DNA from 2 places in the Streptomyces sp. NPDC039423 genome. Region 2 is predicted to be linked to the other one. Evidence: predicted binding sites of a transcription regulator. Region 2 holds the regulator's gene; the other holds the start of a gene.
What was found. The regulator HrcA, encoded in region 2, represses chaperone genes, less so after heat shock. The targets are predictions, from matches to a motif close to TTNGCACTCNGNNNNNCNGAGTGCNAA.
Positions count from the first base shown of each region.

Region 1: groL (chaperonin GroEL) is a predicted target of HrcA. The motif match lies at 1,638-1,664, and genes of this name have one in related genera.

Region 1 covers NZ_JBVKAH010000006.1:411,491-414,693, forward strand. Annotated here, with positions in the region: gene groL (chaperonin GroEL) at 1-1,511, opposite strand, end outside; gene ACZ7LK_RS21685 (cold-shock protein) at 1,923-2,129, opposite strand; gene ACZ7LK_RS21690 (ubiquitin-like small modifier protein 1) at 2,541-2,819, opposite strand; gene thrC (threonine synthase) at 2,844-3,203, opposite strand, start outside.
Region 2 covers NZ_JBVKAH010000001.1:505,297-508,499, reverse strand. Annotated here, with positions in the region: gene dnaJ (molecular chaperone DnaJ) at 1-903, opposite strand, end outside; gene hrcA (heat-inducible transcriptional repressor HrcA) at 904-1,920, opposite strand; gene ACZ7LK_RS02145 (MBL fold metallo-hydrolase) at 2,088-2,810, shown strand; gene ACZ7LK_RS02140 (DUF3097 domain-containing protein) at 2,821-3,203, shown strand, end outside.

The DNA of each region.
Region 1 (3,203 bases), on a different contig from region 2:
GCGTTCTGCAGAGCGGAACGGGTCACCTTGGCGGGGTCGATGATGCCCTCGGCGATCATGTCGACGTACTCGCCGGTCGCGGCGTTCAGGCCGTGGCCGACGGGCAGGTTGCGCACCTTCTCGACGATGACGCCGCCCTCGAGACCACCGTTGACGGCGATCTGCTTCAGCGGGGCCTCCAGCGCCAGGCGAACGATGTTCGCGCCGGTCGCCTCGTCGCCCTCGAGCTCGAGCTTCTCGAAGACCGAGGAGGCCTGGAGCAGGGCCACGCCACCACCGGCGACGATGCCCTCCTCGACGGCGGCCTTGGCGTTGCGCACCGCGTCCTCGATGCGGTGCTTGCGCTCCTTGAGCTCGACCTCGGTGGCGGCACCGGCCTTGATGACGGCCACGCCGCCGGCCAGCTTCGCCAGACGCTCCTGGAGCTTCTCGCGGTCGTAGTCCGAGTCCGAGTTCTCGATCTCGGCACGGATCTGGTTGACGCGGCCCGCGACCTGGTCGCTGTCACCGGCACCGTCGACGATGGTGGTCTCGTCCTTGGTGATGACGACCTTGCGGGCGCGGCCCAGCAGGTCCAGGCCGGCGTTCTCGAGCTTGAGGCCGACCTCCTCGGAGATGACCTGGCCACCGGTGAGGATGGCGATGTCGTTCAGCATGGCCTTGCGGCGGTCGCCGAAGCCCGGGGCCTTGACGGCGACGGACTTGAAGGTGCCGCGGATCTTGTTGACGACCAGGGTCGACAGGGCCTCGCCCTCGACGTCCTCGGCGATGATCAGCAGCGGCTTGCCGGACTGCATGACCTTCTCCAGCAGCGGGAGCAGGTCCTTCACCGAGGAGATCTTCGAGTTGACGATCAGGATGTACGGGTCGTCGAGCGACGCCTCCATACGCTCCATGTCGGTGGCGAAGTACGCCGAGATGTAGCCCTTGTCGAAGCGCATACCCTCGGTGAGCTCCAGCTCCAGACCGAAGGTCTGGGACTCCTCGACGGTGATGACGCCTTCCTTGCCGACCTTGTCCATGGCCTCGGCGATGAGCTCGCCGATCTGGGTGTCGGCGGCGGAGATGGAGGCCGTGGAAGCGATCTGCTCCTTGGTCTCGACATCCTTCGCCTGCTCGAGCAGCGCGCCGGAGACGGCCTCGACGGCGGTCTCGATGCCGCGCTTCAGGGCCATCGGGTTGGCGCCGGCGGCGACGTTGCGCAGACCCTCGCGGACGAGCGCCTGGGCGAGGACGGTCGCGGTGGTCGTACCGTCACCGGCGACGTCGTCCGTCTTCTTGGCGACTTCCTTGACCAGCTCGGCGCCGATCTTCTCGTACGGGTCCTCGAGCTCGATCTCCTTGGCGATGGAGACACCATCGTTGGTGATCGTGGGGGCGCCCCACTTCTTCTCGAGGACGACGTTGCGACCCTTGGGGCCCAGGGTCACCTTGACGGCGTCGGCGAGCTGGTTCATGCCGCGCTCGAGGCCGCGCCGTGCCTCCTCGTCGAACGCGATGATCTTGGCCATGTGAAGTGGTCCTCCCGGACTGGGGTGGATGCTCCGGACCGCGCTGGCGCCCGCGACGGACGGTCTGCCTGCCTGAGGTGGTTCCTTGCCCCACCGGCCTGCGGACCTCACCGACCCGGTCCTTCGTTGTCACTCTCACCTTCAGAGTGCTAACGCCAATGATTAGCACTCGACCCCTGCGAGTGCAAGCGCCTCTCGCGGAGAGAACCCCCTCGGGGGCCTCCGCCCGGGGGCGCGGCGCGTCCCGGCCGGCCCGGAGAAACACCGAGGGGCCCGGGCGAATGCCACGGGCCCGGACGAACGCCGAGGGGCTCGCGTCCCCTGGAACGCGAGCCCCTCGGCTCTTGACGTGCGGTACTGACGAGACTTGCGATGTCGACAGTCGATGGTCGGTCGATCGCGACGCGGCTCTCAGCCGGCGGCGAGCTTGACCATGTCCGCCTGCGGACCCTTCTGGCCCTGCGAGATCTCGAACTCGACCCGCTGACCTTCTTCAAGGGTGCGGTAGCCGTCCATCTGGATCGCGCTGTAGTGGACGAAAACATCCGCACCACCGTCGACCGCGATGAAGCCGTACCCCTTCTCCGCGTTGAACCACTTGACGGTGCCCTGAGCCATGCCTAACTCCCCTATTACTGGCCCTTGCACAGGACCGCACTTCGCGGACCCGGGTCAGACCTCGCCCCCCTGACAGGTGGAGGCGTGCGCCGGAACGCGTCGACCGCCGCTGAATGTATCTGCCCAACTGCCGTCTGCAACAGGTCAATCGGACGAGAAATCCGAGCACGCGTGAACGGAAAAGGGGGCTGAAGTAGCCAAAATCCCGGGCAAGTCGGGCCGGGCAAAGCGCGCAAATGGCGCAACTCTCGGGCTCACATTGACTGCATCTTGTCGCGACCGCGCACCTTCTCATATGCGTGCGGCACAGGCGGTGGCGGGGACTTCCCCAACTCTACCGCGCTCAACCATGCAGAATTGCCCCCTCCGCTTTCTCTCGCGGAGGGGGCAATGTCCGTCACGCTGCGTACGTCAGCAGCCGCCCGCGACGGCCGGGATGATCGACACGCCGGCACCGTCGGGCGTGGCGGTGGCCAGACCGTCCTCGAAGCGCACGTCGTCGTCGTTGACGTACACGTTCACGAAGCGGCGGAGCTTGCCCTGGTCGTCCAGGACACGCGCGGCGATGCCCGGGTGGTTCTTCTCCAGCGACTCGATGACCTCGGAGAGGGTCGCGCCCTCCGCCGGGACCTCGGCCTGGCCGCCCGTGTACGTACGGAGGATGGTGGGGATGCGGACGTTGACGCTCATGTCGTGGTGCTGCCTCTCAGTCGGTCAGGCCAGGCCGGCGGCGCGGAAGGCGTCCAGGCTCGGGCGGATGGTGGCGGTCGGGCCGGTGGTCGGCGCCACCGCGTCGAGGGTCTTCAGGCCGTCGCCCGTGTTGAGCACGACCGTGGTGAGCGACGGGTCCAGCACGCCCGCCTCGATCAGCTTCCTCGTCACGCCCACGGTCACCCCGCCCGCCGTCTCGGCGAAGATGCCCTCCGTGCGCGCCAGCAGCTTGATCGCGTCGACGATCTGCTCGTCGTTCACGTCCTCCACCGCGCCACCCGTGCGGCGGGCGATGTCCAGCACGTACGGGCCGTCCGCCGGGTTGCCGATGGCCAGCGACTTCGCGATCGTGTTCGGCTTCTG
Region 2 (3,203 bases):
CTGCGTCCCGGGGCGGACGTCGACCTCCTCCAGCCCGTCCAGCGTCTCCAGCGGGCACTTCGTGCCCAGCGCGGCCGCCGTCATCGGAATGGTCACCGTGCAGTGCAGGTCGTCGCCCCGCCGCTGGAAGACCGCGTGCGGCAGCTCGTGGATCTCGACGTACAGGTCACCGGCCGGACCACCGCCCGGGCCGACCTCGCCCTCGCCGGCGAGCTGGATACGGGTGCCGTTGTCCACACCGGCCGGGATCTTGACCGTGAGCGTACGGCGGGACCGGACCCGGCCGTCGCCCGCGCACTCGGGGCACGGGGTGGGGACCACCGTGCCGAAGCCCTGGCACTGGGGGCAGGGGCGGGAGGTCATGACCTGGCCCAGGAAGGACCGGGTGACCTGCGAGACCTCGCCACGGCCGCGGCACATGTCGCACGTCTGCGCCGAGGTGCCGGGCGCGGCGCCCTCACCGGAGCAGGTGGTGCAGACGACGGCCGTGTCGACCTGGATGTCCTTGGTCGTGCCGAAGGCCGCCTCGTTGAGGTCGATCTCCAGGCGGATCATCGCGTCCTGGCCGCGCCGGGTGCGCGACCGGGGGCCGCGCTGGGACGCCGTACCGAAGAAGGCGTCCATGATGTCGGAGAAGTTTCCGAAGCCGCCCGCGCCGAAGCCGCCCGCGCCCGCGCCGCCCGAGGAGGACAGCGGGTCGCCGCCGAGGTCGTAGACCTGCTTCTTCTGCGGGTCCGACAGCACCTCGTAGGCGGCGTTGATCTCCTTGAAGCGCTCCTGCGTCTTCGGATCGGGATTGACGTCCGGGTGCAGCTCGCGGGCGAGCCTGCGGAACGCCTTCTTGATCTCGTCCTGGGACGCGTCGCGGCGTACGCCGAGTACGGCGTAGTAGTCCGTGGCCACTTACGACTCCGCCAGGATCTGTCCGACGTAACGTGCCACTGCGCGTACCGCTCCCATCGTTCCGGGGTAGTCCATGCGGGTCGGTCCGACCACGCCGAGTTTGGCGACTGCCTCGTCGCCCGAACCGTAGCCGACCGCGACGACGGACGTGGAGTTGAGGCCCTCGTGGGCGTTCTCGTGCCCGATACGTACGGTCATGGCCGAGTCCTTGGCCTCGCCGAGCAGCTTGAGGAGCACCACCTGCTCCTCCAGCGCCTCCAGCACCGGCCGGATGGTCAGGGGGAAGTCGTGCCCGAAGCGGGTGAGATTGGCGGTGCCGCCGATCATCAGCCGTTCCTCGGTCTCCTCCACCAGGGTCTCCAGCAGGGTGGCCAGCACCGTGGAGACGGTCCCCCGGTCCTCCGCCTCGAAGGACTCGGGGAGGTCCTGCACCAACTGCGGCACGTCCGTGAAGCGCCGCCCGACGACGCGGCTGTTGAGCCGCGCCCGCAGGTCCGCCACGGACGTCTCGCCGAACGGCGCGGGGCAGTCGACCATGCGCTGCTCGACCCGCCCCGTGTCGGTGATCAGGACCAGCATCAGCCGGGCCGGTGCCAGCGACAGCAGCTCCACGTGACGCACGGTGGAGCGCGTCAGCGACGGGTACTGGACCACGGCGACCTGCCGGGTGAGCTGCGCGAGCAGCCGCACCGTACGGCCGACGACGTCGTCGAGGTCCACGGCGCCGTCCAGGAAGTTCTGGATGGCGCGCCGCTCCGGCGACGACAGCGGCTTGACGCCGGCGAGCCTGTCGACGAAGAGGCGGTACCCCTTGTCGGTGGGGATGCGGCCCGCGCTGGTGTGGGGCTGGGCGATGAAGCCCTCCTCCTCCAGCACCGCCATGTCGTTGCGCACGGTGGCGGGCGAGACGCCGAGGTTGTGGCGCTCCGTGAGCGCCTTGGAGCCGACGGGCTCCTCGGTGCCGACGTAGTCCTGGACGATGGCGCGCAGTACCTCGAGTCTGCGTTCGCTGAGCATCGCGCGCACCTCCAGCTGGCCGTTGTTCCGTCTGCTGCGCTGGCACTCGCCCTGCCCGAGTGCCAACCATCCCCCGGCAAGTGTACGGCGCCGGGGTACGCCCCTAGCAAGGGCGGCCGACCACGCTACCGCGCGACGGCGCTGGTGGATGCCGATAGCGTCGCGGTATGGACGTCAGTTGGGAAGACTTCGGGTGGGAGCGTCTCGCCGACGGCGTGGGCCGCAAGAGGCTGCCCGTGTGGGACGCCACCACGGCGTTGGTGGTCGGCGAGGAGGGCGCCCTGCTCTTCGACACGGGCGCGACGCTCCGTGAGGGCGCCGCGATCCGTGCCCAGGCGCAGGCGCTGATGGGCGGCCGGAGAGTGACGCACATCGCACTGAGCCATCCGCATTTCGATCATGTGCTCGGCACGGCGGCGTTCTCGGGGGCGGAGGTGTACGGCGCGGTCGGCGTCGACACCGTGCTGATCCGGGACCGGGACGGGCTGCGCTCCGACGCCGTGCGGCACGGGGTCGGCGCCACGGACGCCCTGGAGGCGGCGGACGTCCTGGTGGCCCCGCACCACCTGGTGTCCGGCGAGTGGACCCTGGAGCTGGGCGGGCGCCAGGTGCTGCTGGCCAACGTGGGCCCCGGGCACAGCGGCCACGACCTGGCGGTGCTCGTGCCCGGCTCCAGGGACGTCGTCCTGTGCGGGGACCTGGTGGAGGAGTCCGGCGACCCGCAGGCGGGCCCGGACGCCATCCCGTCGCGCTGGCCGGCCGCCCTGGACCGGCTGCTGGAGCTGGGCGGCGGGGACGCGCTGTACGTGCCGGGGCACGGGGCGGTCGTCGACGCCGCGTTCGTACGCGCCCAACGCGATGAGCTGGCCCGCCGGTTCGGGGTGTCGTAGCGTCTGGCGAATGCGCGCTTACGACCCTGACCTGACGCCCTCCTGGAAGCGTCCGGCCCCGGTGCCGGAGGTACCCGCCGAGCCGGACCTGGTGGTCGAGGAGGTGAGCACCGGGTTCTGCGGGGCGGTGATCGGCTGCGAGGCGGGCACGGTGACCCTGGAGGACCGGTTCGGCAAGCACCGGGTGTTCCCGATGGCGCCGCGCGGCTTCCTCCTGGAGGGCCGCCCGGTGACGCTGGTGCGCCCGGCCGCCGCCCCGGCGCGCCCGTCGCGCACCGCCTCGGGCTCGATCGCCGTGCCGGGCGCACGCGCGCGTGTCGCCCGGGCGGGGCGCATCTACGTGGAGGGCCGGCACGACGCCGAGCTGGTGGAGCGGGTGTGGGGCGACGACCT